DNA from 2 places in the Bradyrhizobium sp. 159 genome. Region 2 is predicted to be linked to the other one. Evidence: riboswitches for the same ligand, from Rfam matches in the RefSeq annotation. Region 2 holds a riboswitch; the other holds the start of a gene.
What was found. A riboswitch is a leader RNA that binds a small molecule or an ion and turns the genes downstream of it on or off. The one in region 2 is predicted to bind glycine.
Positions count from the first base shown of each region.

Region 1: linked by a shared signal. The riboswitch ahead of IVA96_RS04605 (D-amino acid dehydrogenase) and the one ahead of gcvT (glycine cleavage system aminomethyltransferase GcvT) in region 2 are both predicted to bind glycine.

Region 1 is NZ_JADPKE010000021.1:108,062-111,474, forward strand. Features, by position in the region: gene IVA96_RS04605 (D-amino acid dehydrogenase) at 96-1,343, opposite strand; glycine riboswitch at 1,407-1,494, opposite strand; glycine riboswitch at 1,498-1,596, opposite strand; gene IVA96_RS04610 (D-aminoacyl-tRNA deacylase) at 2,352-3,290, shown strand; gene IVA96_RS04615 (Xaa-Pro peptidase family protein) at 3,376-3,413, shown strand, end outside.
Region 2 is NZ_JADPKE010000071.1:28,880-32,292, forward strand. Features, by position in the region: gene gcvP (aminomethyl-transferring glycine dehydrogenase) at 1-138, opposite strand, end outside; gene gcvH (glycine cleavage system protein GcvH) at 313-681, opposite strand; gene gcvT (glycine cleavage system aminomethyltransferase GcvT) at 692-1,843, opposite strand; glycine riboswitch at 1,991-2,081, opposite strand; gene alaS (alanine--tRNA ligase) at 2,318-3,413, shown strand, end outside.

The DNA of each region.
Region 1 (3,413 bases), on a different contig from region 2:
ACCGAGAGCGACTGCACAATCCGCTTGGCGCTTTCAAGCGACATGCTCCCGCCCCGATATCGGCGGGAGCATGGACCAGAACCCACTCAACAGGATCAGGGCACGGATGCGCTCAACCGAGTGTTGCTGCCGTCTGTCGTAATGACATCAGCGATCATTTCAGCTGTAACAGCGGATAATGTCCAGCCGAGATGACCATGGCCGGTGTTGTAGAACACATTCGCGCGTTTGCCTCGGCCAACCCTCGGCATCATGCTAGGTGTCATAGGACGCAAGCCCGCCCATGGCACCACCTGCGCGGTGCACACATCCGGAAACGATCGCTCTACCCAGCGTACCAGGGGCTTAATTCGGTCCCAGCGGATGTCGCGGTTTTCGCCATTAAACTCGGCGGTCCCCGCGACCCGAAACCGATCTTCTCCTAACCGGCTGGTCACGATTTTGGTAGCCTCGTCGAGCAGGCTGACACGAGGCGCAGCCTTTTGGCTCGTTTCGTCTCGCAGCTCTACCGTGATGGAGTACCCCTTGACGGGATAAATGTTTATGTTGTCCCCCAGCATTGAAGCAATGCGGCGGCTGCCGACTCCAGCGCAGACCACTGCGCGTTCGGCATTGATTTCTTCCTTCAGCGAACCTCGTTTCCAGTGTACGACCACACCGTCTCGGTCGGACCGCATGCCGCAGATCTCTGCATCAAAGACGAAGCGTACGCCCCCTCGCTCGCAAGCCGCAGCGAGGCCGCGCGTGAACTTGTGAATGTCGCCGGTTGCGTCAGACGGGGTAAAGAAGCCACCATAATACTGATCGCGCAGAGCTGGCTCTATTGTAAGCATTTCAGAGGGCGTCACGGGACGGCGATCCAATCCGCCCTTGAGCAGCAACTGATTCACGCGAGAGGCCGCATCGAAGTCGGGCTTGCTCGAATAAACGTGTAAAATGCCTCGCCGCTCCAAGTCGAAATCGATGCTCTCCCGATCGGCTAGCTCAAAAAGATGCCTGCGAGCGGCTATCGCCAGCTTCGTCGTTTCGATCGTGTTGTGGCGGTAGTTTCGAATCTGGCTTACGAACTCTGCCAGCCAAGTATATTTGTGAAAACTGGGGCTTGGGTTCAGCAACAATGGTGCGTCTTTGCGCAGCATCCACCTCAAGCCTTTTACGATCGTTGCGACGTTATTCCAGACCTCGGCATTGCTTGCCGATAATTGGCCGCCGTTCGCAAACGAAGTGTCCATCGCCGGATAGCGCTGGCGATCAAAGACTGTAACCGAATAGCCGCGGCGGGCCAGGGCATAGGCAGTTGTAACTCCGGTAATACCGGACCCGATTATGATGATCGTGCTCATCGTGTGCTCCAAGACAGGATTAAATGAACGGTGAAATGGCTTTCGCCACGTCTCCGTCCCCAAATCTGTCCGTGCACCTGAGAGCTTTGTCCGCAATCCTCGTGGATCACGGTCCCCTTCGGTGGGTGCTGACCGGCACCTCTCTCCAGATCGTCCTCGGTGTGCGGTCCTGGGCCTGAGAGTTTCCTTGGGGAGTTGCTCCGTCGGCGGTGATAACCTTTGCAGGCTTATCACGCTCTCCCGCACACCATCATCAGACACGATAACACTCTCAGACGTCCTCACTACCTGTCAAGCCGTGATGAATTGTCGGACGCCAAAATCGGCGGCGTAAGCGATAACCCGATGTTTGCCCCGGCTCCCCACCCAGATTAGCAGGTGGTTTGTTGCCTAGTGCTATGCTGATCTCGCTTTTTGATGATTGCATTCGCTGGATGTCCCAGTGTTCCCAGCGAGCTATCGGCGGCTAGCGAGGAAATACTGCGTGGTGCCCAAAAGAACGCAGAATTTTTGCGTGGCGACGCTCTAATAAATCTGCGGTGGTGTAGGACCCTACAAAGCTGTGCCTGGCATGCATCTCTTTCAAAGTCGAGCCAAAATAGAGGTCTGCACGCCTGAGGCGGTCGCTCTGCTCGATGTGGGGCTCTTCACACCACTTGCGTCGACGTCTCTGGCATATGGCGGCAAGATTCGCTCTTGTTCGTCGCGTAGTCAGGTTGAGTTCGCTGCTGGTCCGGGGGTCCGCTGCCGCGATGTTCAATTCGCGCGATTTCCGCTCGCTGCTTCGCCAAACAGGCTAGCCCATAACAGAACTCAGTTCGCGAGGGGCGCCGTTGTGATGCTATTCGGGCTTCAGTTAATCGCCTCCCGCCCGCCTGGTCTCGTCGCCGTGCCAGCTCGGATTGTTCAAAGAGCATCGTGTTTTCCGAGAAAGTCGAAAAGAGGGCGCCAATTTGAAGATAGACGTCCTGCGCTCTCGATCGGCTTTGAACTCGGCGGAGGGCCTCGATGAGACATGCCGTTTTTGTCTTCTGCGTCGATCGGGAAAAGGACCCCGTCGCGGGGCGCGTTCTGGATGCTCTCAAGGCCGAATGCGCTGTTGTTCCAACGAGTTTCGAAGTCGATGGGCACTCCGTCCTCGAAGTCGCTGGCTTGCATGACGCCAGAATTTCGATCGTGGCCACGAACGAGGTCGTAAGTAACGACTATGCGCGCTACGCGCCAATCTTGAATGAACGCTTCGGTGATGCCAACGTTATTGGCATCGTGAATTGGCACGAGGGCGCCAATGCGCCAAACGCGATCTTCTCGGTTCAAACGACCGGCGATCTGGGCACGGGGACCTTCAGCGCGGTCGACCCCCGGATTACGCGGGGGCTTCTTCTAGCGATCGAAACCGAGCGGGTCACTTCCGGTCTTGACTCCTTTCGCACTTACCTGGAAGCGACTCATTGGTCGGGCGTCAAGGCTGGTGATGCTGGTACCCGTCTCGCTGACCTGCGAGCGTCGGCTGTCGATGTCGAGATCGGGAGCTCGCCCGAAGATTGGGCAAATCCTGGTGCGGCTCGAGTGCTGGCGCGATCGCTACTGCAAATTTTCGATCGCATTGAGGAGCCGGTACACTCCGTGCTCTGCATCGGAGGCGTTCATTTCGAGCCGAGCTTCACGAACGCGGTATTGCAGTCGCGCGATCGGCCCCCGATCGCGGCAAGTCACGTCCTACCAAACCACTGGCTAGTGTCGGATGGCTATGACCAGGAAAGTCGTTTGGTCGATCTAAGAGCTTGCGTGCATTCGATTGTAGGCGGAATCCAGAGCATCGTGTACCACGACAAGCTAAAAGCGCCTTTCAAGGGAGTTGCTCGCCTGCTCGCAGAGGAACTCGGTGTTCCGATGCTTTCGCATAAAAAACTGCGCGCGGCTCTTCCGAAGGTTATTGTCGAATGAGCGCGCGAAGGCAGCCATCTGCTGTCGAACCGGCATCTAAACTGTCGGTCGTCTTGCGATTAACGTGTTTCTCTGGAGAAGAGCGATGAACGATGTGGGGATGGGTTCGATTAGGACCATTCA
Region 2 (3,413 bases):
CGTCTCCCCCATCAGCGCATCGACGCTCTTGGCGCTGACGGCCTCGAGCATTGCGGTGACGTCGCGCGTCGAGGGGCCAATGTGGCGGCGAACGAAGCTGGCGGCGGTGTCGCCGTTGGATTTGCGGTGCGCGGTCATCATAGGGTCCTCGCTAGGAGTTGCTGTCATCGTCCGCCTTGTGCGCACTTGCGCACAGGGGCGGACGATCCAATACGCCGTGGCCCCTCGGCTCTAGCCGAAGCGGCTGCGTCGACTGGATGCCCCGCCTTCGCGAGGCATGACAGTGAGTGTGAGGCGGCTACTTGCTTCATCTCACGCCGTATGCGCTTTGTACGCAGCCTCATCCATGAGGCCGCCGAGCTCGTTTCTGTCGGCAATCTTGATCTTGAAGAACCAGGCCGCGCCCTGCGCATCCGTGTTCACCAGCGCGGGCTCGGCCGCGAGTGCGGGATTGGTCTCGAGCACCTCGCCCGTAACGGGCGCGTAGACGTCAGAGGCGGCCTTGACGGATTCCACGACCGCGGCGGCTTCTGCCTTCTTCAGCACGCGGCCGATCTTGGGCAGCTCGACGAACACGACGTCGCCGAGCTGCTGCTGCGCGTAATCGGTGATCCCGACGGTGGCGATGTCGCCCTCGATGGCGAGCCATTCGTGGTCGGAGGTGTACAGCGTCGTGGTCATGGGCGAATCCTCAGCGTTTGTAGGTGTTTTTCACGAAGGGCATGGCGGCGACCTCGACGGCTAGGCGCTGGCCGCGCACCTCGGCGAACAGCTTGGTGCCGAGCGCGCTCTGGCTCGTGGGCACATAGCCCATCGCCACCGGCGCATTCAGGCTCGGGCCGAAGCCGCCCGATGTAACCTTGCCGATCGGCTCGCCCGCCGTCGCATCCGCAAACAGCAGCGCGCCCTCCCGCACCGGCGCGCGTCCCTCAGTGCGCAGGCCGACGCGGCGGCGGGATGCACCCTGGTCGAAATGGGCGAGAATCTTCTCGGCGCCGGGGAAGCCGCCGGCGCGCGTCCCACCGCTGCGGCGGCTCTTCTGCACCGACCATTCCAGCGCGGCTTCGACCGGCGTGGTCGTGGTGTCGATGTCGTGGCCGTAGAGACAGAGCCCGGCCTCCAGCCGCAGGCTGTCGCGGGCCCCGAGCCCGATCGGCAGCACGTCCGGGTTTTCGAGCAGCGTCTTGGCGAGGCGCTCGGCATCGCCAGCGGGCACGGAAATCTCGAACCCGTCCTCGCCGGTATAGCCCGAGCGCGAGACGAAACAGGGGAGGCCGGCGACCTCGCGCGGGCCGGCATCCATGAATTTCATGGACGGCGCCTCTGCACACCATTTCGCCAGCGCCGTTTCCGCCTTCGGGCCCTGGAGCGCGATCAGCGCGCGGCCGTCCAGGGGATCGATGACGCAGTCGTCGGAGAGATGCACGCGCAGATGCGCCTCGTCGGCGTCCTTGCAGGCGGCATTGACGACCAGGAACAGGTGATCGCCGAAATTGGCGACCATCAAATCGTCAAGGATGCCGCCATCCGCATTGGTGAACTGGGCGTAGCGCTGCCGTCCCGGTGCAATCGCAATGATATCCTGCGGCACCAGCCGCTCCAGCGCACGGGCGGCGTCCTCGACCTTGCCGGATTTCGGCCGTAGCGCGATCTGCCCCATGTGGGAGACGTCGAACAGGCCGGCGGAGGCGCGGGTGTGGAGATGCTCCTTCAGCACGCCCGCAGGGTACTGCACGGGCATGTCATAGCCCGCGAACGGCACCATCTTGCCGCTCTGGGACACATGCAGGGCGTGGAGCGGGGTACGTCGGAGGAGGGAATCGTGGTCGTCGGGTGCAGGCATTACAGGGGCCCTCGGCGGTTCCCCGGGGACGATTCCCCGGCAGCAACCCATCGAAGCCCCATCTGTCGCTGTGCCTGAGAGTATTATCCCGTCGGCGGACGCTGTCCGGGTCTTAACCCCCGTCGGCGCCTCTTTCCAGATGTTGTCAAAGCCACGCGGTCCTTTTGCCTGAGAGTTTCCGGGGCGGTTGCTCCTTCGGCGCCGGCTGCCTAAAGCCGGTCTCTCCCGACGTGGCCGTACGATACAGATAGGTAAAGACCACAGCCTGGCCAAGCCTGTCAACGCGGCCGGCATCGGCTTTCAACCGGGATTGCGCGACTGCGGCAACCTACTGATCTGCTTGCACATCTCCTTGCACAGTTTCTGGACAGCGAAGCTGGCCTTGTCTAAAAGCGCTTTGGCCCGCAGATATCAGCCTTTAGCGTCTGTTTTGGATGGCGAGAAGCGGGCCCAAGCATACCCGATTGGATGAACATGAGCGGCGTCAACGAGATCAGGTCGACCTTTTTGAACTTCTTTGCCGAGAACGGCCACGAGATCGTGCCGTCCTCGCCACTCGTGCCGCGCAACGATCCGACCTTGATGTTCACCAATGCCGGCATGGTGCAGTTCAAGAACGTCTTCACCGGCGTCGAGAAGCGGCCCTATCAGCGCGCCACCACCTCGCAGAAATGCGTGCGCGCCGGCGGCAAGCACAACGACCTCGACAATGTCGGCTACACCGCGCGCCATCTCACCTTCTTCGAGATGCTCGGCAACTTCTCGTTCGGCGACTATTTCAAGGAGCGCGCGATCGAGCTCGCCTGGAAACTGATCACCAGCGAGTTCGGGCTGAAGAAGAACAAGCTGCTCGTCACGGTCTACCACACCGACGACGAGGCGGCGGGCCTGTGGAAGAAGATCGCCGGCTTCTCCGACGACCGCATCATCCGGATTCCGACTTCGGACAATTTCTGGGCGATGGGCGACACCGGCCCGTGCGGCCCGTGCTCGGAGATCTTCATCGACCGCGGCGAGCACATCTGGGGCGGGCCTCCGGGCTCGCCCGAGGAGGACGGCGACCGCTTCCTCGAATTCTGGAATCTCGTCTTCATGCAGTACGAGCAGGTGACGAAGGAGGAGCGCGTGGGCTTGCCGCGTCCCTCGATCGACACCGGCATGGGCCTGGAGCGCATGGCCTGCATTCTCCAGGGCGTCGAGAGCGTGTTCGAGACCGACCTGTTCCGCAATTTGATCGACGCGGCGGCGTCCGCACTCGGCAGCGGGCCGAACGAGCAGACCGTCGCCTCGTTCCGGGTCATCGCCGACCATCTGCGCTCCTCGGCCTTCCTCATCTCCGACGGCGTGCTGCCCTCGAACGAGGGCCGCGGCTATGTGCTGCGCCGGATCATGCGCCGCGCGATGCGCCATGCGCAGCTTTTGGGCGCGAAAGAACCGCTGATGCATCGCCTGGTCTGGGCGCTGGTGCGCGAGATGGGCCAGGCCCTTCCGGAACTGGTCCGCGCAGAGAAGCTGATCGAGGAGACGCTGCGGCTGGAAGAGACCCGCTTCCGCAAGACGCTGTCGCGCG